2 regions of the Streptomyces sp. NPDC054866 genome follow, and region 1 is predicted to be linked to the other one. Evidence: riboswitches for the same ligand, from Rfam matches in the RefSeq annotation. Region 1 holds a riboswitch; the other holds the start of a gene.

Evidence for each region. A riboswitch is a leader RNA that binds a small molecule or an ion and turns the genes downstream of it on or off. The one in region 1 is predicted to bind glycine.
Region 2: another riboswitch for glycine. It lies ahead of gcvT (glycine cleavage system aminomethyltransferase GcvT); the one in region 1 lies ahead of gcvP (aminomethyl-transferring glycine dehydrogenase).

What each region holds. Positions count from the first base shown of each region.
Region 1 covers NZ_JBSGZA010000004.1:9,390-12,786, forward strand. The annotation lists gene ACWGI2_RS20750 (DNA polymerase IV) at 1-930, shown strand, start outside; gene ACWGI2_RS20755 (PRC-barrel domain-containing protein) at 1,051-1,428, opposite strand; glycine riboswitch at 1,572-1,669, shown strand; gene gcvP (aminomethyl-transferring glycine dehydrogenase) at 1,867-3,397, shown strand, end outside.
Region 2 covers NZ_JBSGZA010000009.1:39,238-42,634, forward strand. The annotation lists gene glyA (serine hydroxymethyltransferase) at 1-623, opposite strand, end outside; gene gcvH (glycine cleavage system protein GcvH) at 654-1,031, opposite strand; gene gcvT (glycine cleavage system aminomethyltransferase GcvT) at 1,121-2,245, opposite strand; glycine riboswitch at 2,281-2,392, opposite strand; glycine riboswitch at 2,393-2,498, opposite strand; gene ACWGI2_RS34955 (AAA family ATPase) at 2,651-3,337, shown strand.

The DNA.
Region 1 (3,397 bases):
GGCCTGCGGCTCATAGTGCCGGGGACCGAGCGGGACCTGCTCGGTCCGATGCCGGTCCGGACGCTGCCCGGTGTCGGTCCTGCCACCGGGGACCATCTGCGGCGGGGCGGGATCACGACCGTGGGGGAGATCGCGGAGGCGGGCGAGGACGAGCTCGTACGGCTGCTCGGGAAGTCGCACGGCAGCGCGCTGTACGCGATGGCGCTCGCGCGGGACGAGCGGCCCGTGGTGGCGGAGCGGGAATCCAAGTCGGTCAGCGTCGAGGACACGTACGACGTGGACATCCATGACCGGGTGAGGGTCAGGGGCGAGGTCGCGCGGCTCGCCGACCGGTGTGTGGAGCGGCTGCGGGCGGCGGGGCACTCAGGGCGGACCATCGTCCTGAAGGTGCGGCGGTTCGACTTCTCGACGCTGACGCGCTCGGAGACGCTGCGTGGGCCCACGGACGACCCCGGGGTGGTGCGGGAGGCCGCGGCGCGGCTCCTCGAGGCCGTGGACACCACCGGAGGCGTGCGGCTCCTCGGGGTGGGGGTCACGGGACTCGCCGACTACACGCAGGAGGACCTCTTCGCGCAGGCCCAGGCCCAGGCGCAGGCGCAGGCGCAGGCACTGGCCGAGGGCCTTGAGCACGGGGAGGGCGAGGTTGCCGTGGGGGAGGAAACGGCCGTGGAGGAGCGGCCGCCCGTGGAGGAGGTGCCGCTCGCCGAGCGGCGGTGGGCCGCGGGGCACGATGTGCGTCACGCGCGGTTCGGGCACGGGTGGGTGCAGGGGAGCGGGCTCGGGCGTGTGACGGTGCGGTTCGAGACGCCGGGGTCCCTGCCGGGGCGGGTGCGGACCTTCCGGGTGGACGATGCCGAGCTTGTTCCCGCGGAGCCGTTGCCGCTGGTGGGACCACCGGAGGTGGGAGCTGAGCAGTGCCCCTTGGGTTAGCGGTGCCCGGCGATGGGCGTTGTGCCCACCCGTTCCGCCGGTGCGGAACGCCTGCCCACGGTGCGGAACGCCTGCCCACAACGAGGGCGGACGAGGGTGGTCGGCTTGCGGTCTGCGGGCTCAGGGCTCCTCGCCCGCTATGCGGCCGAAGTCCTTGTCCGGTGGCGTAGGTGACTCGGGAGGTGTGATGTCCAGGCCGTAGTGGTGGTAGAGCTGCAGTTCCTGTTCGGGGGAGAGGTGGCGCCCGACGCCGAAGTCGGGGGCGTCCTTGATCAGGGAGCGCTCGAAGGGGATGCGCAGGGTGCCGTCGCTCCTGAGCTCGCTGGGCTCCAGGGGCACGAACGTGTCCCGGCTGAACAGGCCCGTGCGTATGGCCGCCCACTCCGGGGCGCCGGTAGCGTCGTCGAGATAGACCTCGTCGATCGTGCCGATCTTGGCCCCGTTCCGGTCGAACGCCTTCCGGCCGATCAGGTTGCGCGGATCGATGTCGGTCTGCACGGGCCCTCCAACTGGTCGAGACGTGTCGAAGTGGGGCGTAACTCATCCTTGTTCATTCGTATTCACTACGAAAGAGCACTTCGGGGCAGGCGGCCACTCGAGGGATCCTCCATCGCCTCGCTGGTAGGCTGGCGATTGGCTGCTGACCCCGTGCGGGAGAGCTCTCCGGTTAAGGCACCGGAGGCGCCGAAGGAGCAACTCCTCCCCGGAATCTCTCAGGCCCCTGTACCGCACGGACGAGGTCACTCTGGAAAGTAGGGCGGGCGTCGGGCGGGCACGTTCGGAACCCTTCCTCACCGACGGTGAAAGCCGGTGCGGCGCCTCTCGCGGGGCACGGGCCGGTGAAGCTCTCAGGTTGAGATGACAGAGGGGGAGGCCGTCCGGGTACCCGTGCCGTGGTGCCCCTCGCAGGTCGCGTCAGACCAGGAGGCCTCCGCAATGACCGCCACTCCTCGCACCCCGCTCTCCCAGCTCGAACAGGGCATCCCCTTCGAGCAGCGGCACATCGGTCCCGATGTGGAAGCACGGGCCAAGATGCTCGCGCAGGTCGGATACGGCTCGCTCGACGAGCTGACCGCCGCCGCCGTGCCGGATGTGATCAAGAACGCCGAGGCGCTGAACCTCCCCGGGGCGCGCACCGAGGCCGAGGTCCTGGCCGAACTGCGCTCCCTCGCGGACCGTAACCAGGTTCTTGATTCCATGATCGGGCTCGGTTACTACGGGACCTTCACTCCGCCCGTGATTCTGCGGAACGTCATGGAGAACCCCGCGTGGTACACCGCTTACACGCCGTACCAGCCCGAGATCTCCCAGGGACGGCTCGAGGCGCTGCTCAACTTCCAGACCGTCGTCGCCGAGCTGACGGGGCTGCCCACATCCGGTGCCTCGCTCCTTGACGAGGGGACCGCCGCCGCCGAGGCCATGGCGCTCTCGCGGCGCATGGGCAAGGTCAAGGACGGTGTCTTCCTCGTCGACGCCGACGCGCTGCCGCAGACCATCGCCGTCATCCAGACCCGCGCCGAGCCGACCGGTGTCGAGGTCGTCGTCGCCGATCTGAGCGAGGGCATCCCGGCCGAGGTCGCCGAGCGCGGTGTCGTCGGCGTACTGATCCAGTACCCCGGCGCCTCCGGTGCCGTACGCGACATCAAGCCCCTCATCGAGCAGGCGCACGAGCTCGGTGCGATAGTCTCCGTCGCCGCCGACCTGCTGGCCCTCACGCTGCTCACCTCGCCCGGTGAGCTCGGCGCCGACATCGCCGTCGGGACCACGCAGCGCTTCGGCGTCCCGATGGGCTTCGGCGGCCCGCACGCCGGTTACATGGCGGTGCGCGAGAAGTTCGCGCGCAGCCTGCCCGGCCGGCTCGTCGGAGTCTCCGTGGACGCGGACGGCAACAAGGCCTACCGGCTCGCGCTGCAGACCCGTGAGCAGCACATCCGCCGCGAGAAGGCCACCAGTAACATCTGTACCGCTCAGGTGCTGCTCGCCGTGATGGCCGGAATGTACGCGGTCTACCACGGGCCCGAGGGGCTCAAGTCCATCGCGCGGCGTACTCACCGCTACGCGACCGTGCTGGCCGCGGGACTCACCGCCGGCGGGGTCGAGGTCGTGCACGGCGCGTACTTCGACACCCTCACCGTGCGGGTGCAGGGCAAGGCCGAGCAGCTCGTCGCCGCGGCCCGCGAGGGTGGCGTCAACATCCACCAGATCGACGCCGACCACGTCTCCCTGGCCTGCGACGAGACCACCACGCGCAAGCAACTGACCGCGATCTGGACCGCGTTCGGGGTCGAGGCCGACATTGAGGCGCTCGACGCGGAGACCGAGGACTCGCTTCCCGGCGGCCTGCTGCGCTCCGACGAGTACCTCACGCACCCCGTCTTCCACCAGTACCGCTCCGAGACGGCGATGCTGCGCTACCTGCGCAAGCTGGCCGACCGTGACTACGCGCTCGACCGCGGCATGATCCCGC
Region 2 (3,397 bases), on a different contig from region 1:
ACGAGCCCGGCGAAGTGCGCCATGTCGACCCACAGGTACGCGCCGACCTCGTCGGCGATCCGGCGGAACTCCGCGAAGTCCAGCTGGCGCGGGTAGGCGGACCAGCCCGCGATGATCACCTTCGGGTTGTTCTCCTTGGCCAGGCGCTCGACCTCGGCCATGTCCACCAGACCGGCCTCGTCGACGTGGTACGCGACCACGTTGAACTGCTTGCCGGAGAAGTTCAGGCGCATGCCGTGGGTGAGGTGGCCGCCGTGCGCCAGGTCAAGGCCGAGGATCGTGTCGCCGGGCTTGGCGATCGCGAACAGGGCGGCCTGGTTGGCGGAGGCGCCGGAGTGCGGCTGGACGTTGGCGTACTCGGCGTCGAACAGATCCTTGATCCGGTCGATCGCGATCTGCTCGGTGACGTCGACGTGCTCGCAGCCGCCGTAGTAGCGGCGGCCGGGGTAGCCCTCGGCGTACTTGTTGGTGAGGACCGTGCCCTGGGCCTCCATGACGGCGACCGGAGCGAAGTTCTCCGAGGCGATCATTTCCAGGGTGGACTGCTGGCGGTGGAGCTCGGCGTCGACGGCGGCGGCGACGTCCGGGTCCAGCTCGTGGAGAGGGGTGTTGAGAAGCGACATCAGGTGGTCCCTAGGGGTCTTCGGGGGGCTTCAGCTGCCGGAGAACTCGGTGTACTCGTCCGCGGAGAGCAGGTCCTTCGGCTCCTCCGTGATCCGTACCTTGAAGAGCCAACCACCCTCGAACGGGGCGGAGTTGACCTTCGACGGGTCGTCCACGACGTCCTGGTTCGACTCGACGACCTCACCGGTCACCGGGGAGTACAGGTCGCTGACCGACTTCGTCGACTCGAGCTCGCCGCAGGTCTCACCCGCGGTCACCGCGGCGCCGGCCTCGGGAAGGTCGGCGTAGACGACGTCACCGAGCGCGTTGGCCGCGTGCTCCGTGATCCCGACCGTCGCCACACCGTCCTCGGCGGCCGAGAGCCACTCGTGCTCCTTGCTGTAACGCAGCTGCTGGGGGTTGCTCATGACCTGAATTCTCCTGTACGCGGGTGGGTGCTGCGGAACGGGGAAGATGTGCGTGGGGTCACTTCCGGGTTACCACGGAAGCGGCAGTGTCACTTCTGGCGCTTGTAGAACGGCAGAGCCACGACCTCGTACGGCTCGTGCGTGCCGCGGATGTCCACGCCCACGCCCTCGGTGCCGGGGGCCGCGTGCGCCGCGTCGACGTACGCGATGGCGATCGGCTTGCCGAGCGTCGGGGACGGGGCGCCGGAGGTGACCTCGCCGATGATCTTGCCTTCGGCGACCACGGAGAAGCCCGCGCGCGGGATGCGGCGGCCCGCCGCGATCAGGCCGACCAGCTTGCGCGGGGGAGCGGTCTCGGCGCGCTCGGCGGCGGCCGCGAGCGCCGCGCGCCCCACGAAGGTGTCGGACTGCGAGGTCTTCTCGAACTTCACGACCCGGCCGAGGCCCGCGTCGAAGGGCGTCAGCTCCGCGGTCAGCTCGTGCCCGTACAGCGGCATGCCCGCCTCCAGGCGGAGCGTGTCGCGGCAGGAGAGGCCCGCGGGCACCATGCCGACCGGCTTACCGGCCTCCATCAGCGCGTTCCACAGCTTCTCGGCGTCGCCGGGCGCGACGAAGAGCTCGAAGCCGTCCTCGCCGGTGTAGCCCGTGCGGGCGATCAGCGCGGGCACACCCGCGACCGTGCCGGGCAGGCCCGCGTAGTACTTCAGACAGTCCAGGTCCGCGTCCGTGAGTGACTTCAGGATGCCGGGGGACTCGGGGCCCTGGACGGCGAGCAGGGCGTACGCGTCGCGGTCGTCGCGGACCTCGGCGTCGAAGCCGTCGGCCCGCGCGGTGAGCGCGTCGAGCACGACCTGCGCGTTCGACGCGTTGGCGACGACCATGTACTCGGTCTCGCCGAGGCGGTAGACGATCAGGTCGTCCAGGATGCCGCCGTCCTCGGCGCAGATCATCGTGTAGCGGGCGCGGCCGACACCTACGGAGCCGATGTTGCCGACCAGCGCGAAGTTCAGCAGGTCCACGGCCTCGGGGCCTGTGACGGTGATCTCGCCCATGTGGGAGAGGTCGAAGAGACCGGCCTTGGTGCGGACGGCGACGTGCTCGTCGCGCTCGCTGCCGTAGCGGAGCGGCATGTCCCAGCCCGCGAAGTCGGTCATGGTCGCGCCGAGGGCGCGATGCACGGCATCGAGTGCGGTCAGACGGGAAGCGGTACTCATTCGTGGAACTCCCAGGGCATGACGGGCGAGGTCGATCCTCCCCATCTGTCATCGGAACCTGAGAGGTTCACCACGACCCGTCCGTATATGGGGTCATGACTTGCACCTTGGGTGGAGCCGCGCAGGCGGCCCGCTTTTCAGATGTGCCTCGCCCGCGCGGTACGGGGCCTGAGAGATTCAAGGGAGGGACTTGCTCCTTCGGCGCCCCAGCGCGTCGTACGACGGCGTCCGGGAACTCTCCCGCGCGGATTCAAACGGCCTGTATGGAGTTTGCGCGCACATCATTGCACGCGCCTCCGTCACAGGGCAGTGCCAGTGCGGTGCCAGTCCCGTAATGCGCTTGTGCCGCATTACCTTCTCTTTACACTTGCCGGGGAAGCTGCGGTAAGCAGGTACGTGACCGCTATGGGGAGGCCGATCACGGTGCGCAGGACGAGTGTCTACGCGACCAACACAGGGGTGGCCCTGCCCAAACAGGCCGCCGCCCCCACCAGGGAGAGCTGTGGCCTTCTGCCGGCGGCCGTCGTCCGCGACCTGCGGCAGCGGACCGGTCACAGCCCGCACCGCCTCACGTTCGGCGAGGGCGACCTGATCGTCGTCTCCGGGCTGCCGGGCAGCGGCAAGTCCACGCTGATGCGCAGAGCCGTCGCGGGCCCGCGCATCGACTCGCAGGACACCCGCGACCGCTGGGCCCGGCGCATGCCGAGCCTGCTGCCGTACGCGGTGTACCGCCCCTTGGTCCGCCTCGCGCACTACGCGGGCCTGCGCAGAGCCCTGCGCTCCGGCGAGGGCGTCGTGGTGCACGACTGCGGAACCCAGGCCTGGGTGCGCCGCTGGCTGGCCCGCGAGGCCGCGCGGCGCGGCACGACGCTGCACCTGCTGCTGCTCGACGTACCGCCGGACACCGCCATAGAGGGCCAGCTCTCGCGCGGTCGCGGCGTGTCGCGGTACGCCTTCGCCCGGCATCGCAGGACGGTCGGCCGGCTCGTCGGGGCCGCCGAGCGGGGCGACCTGCCGCGCGGCTGCGGCTCGGCCGTGCTCCTCGACAGGACGGCGGCCGGGGTGCTGCGGGGGATCGGCTTCGGGGACTGAGACGCCCGCCGTGGGCCGCCTGCCATGGGCCGCCACGTTAGGGTCGTGCCGCAGGCAGAG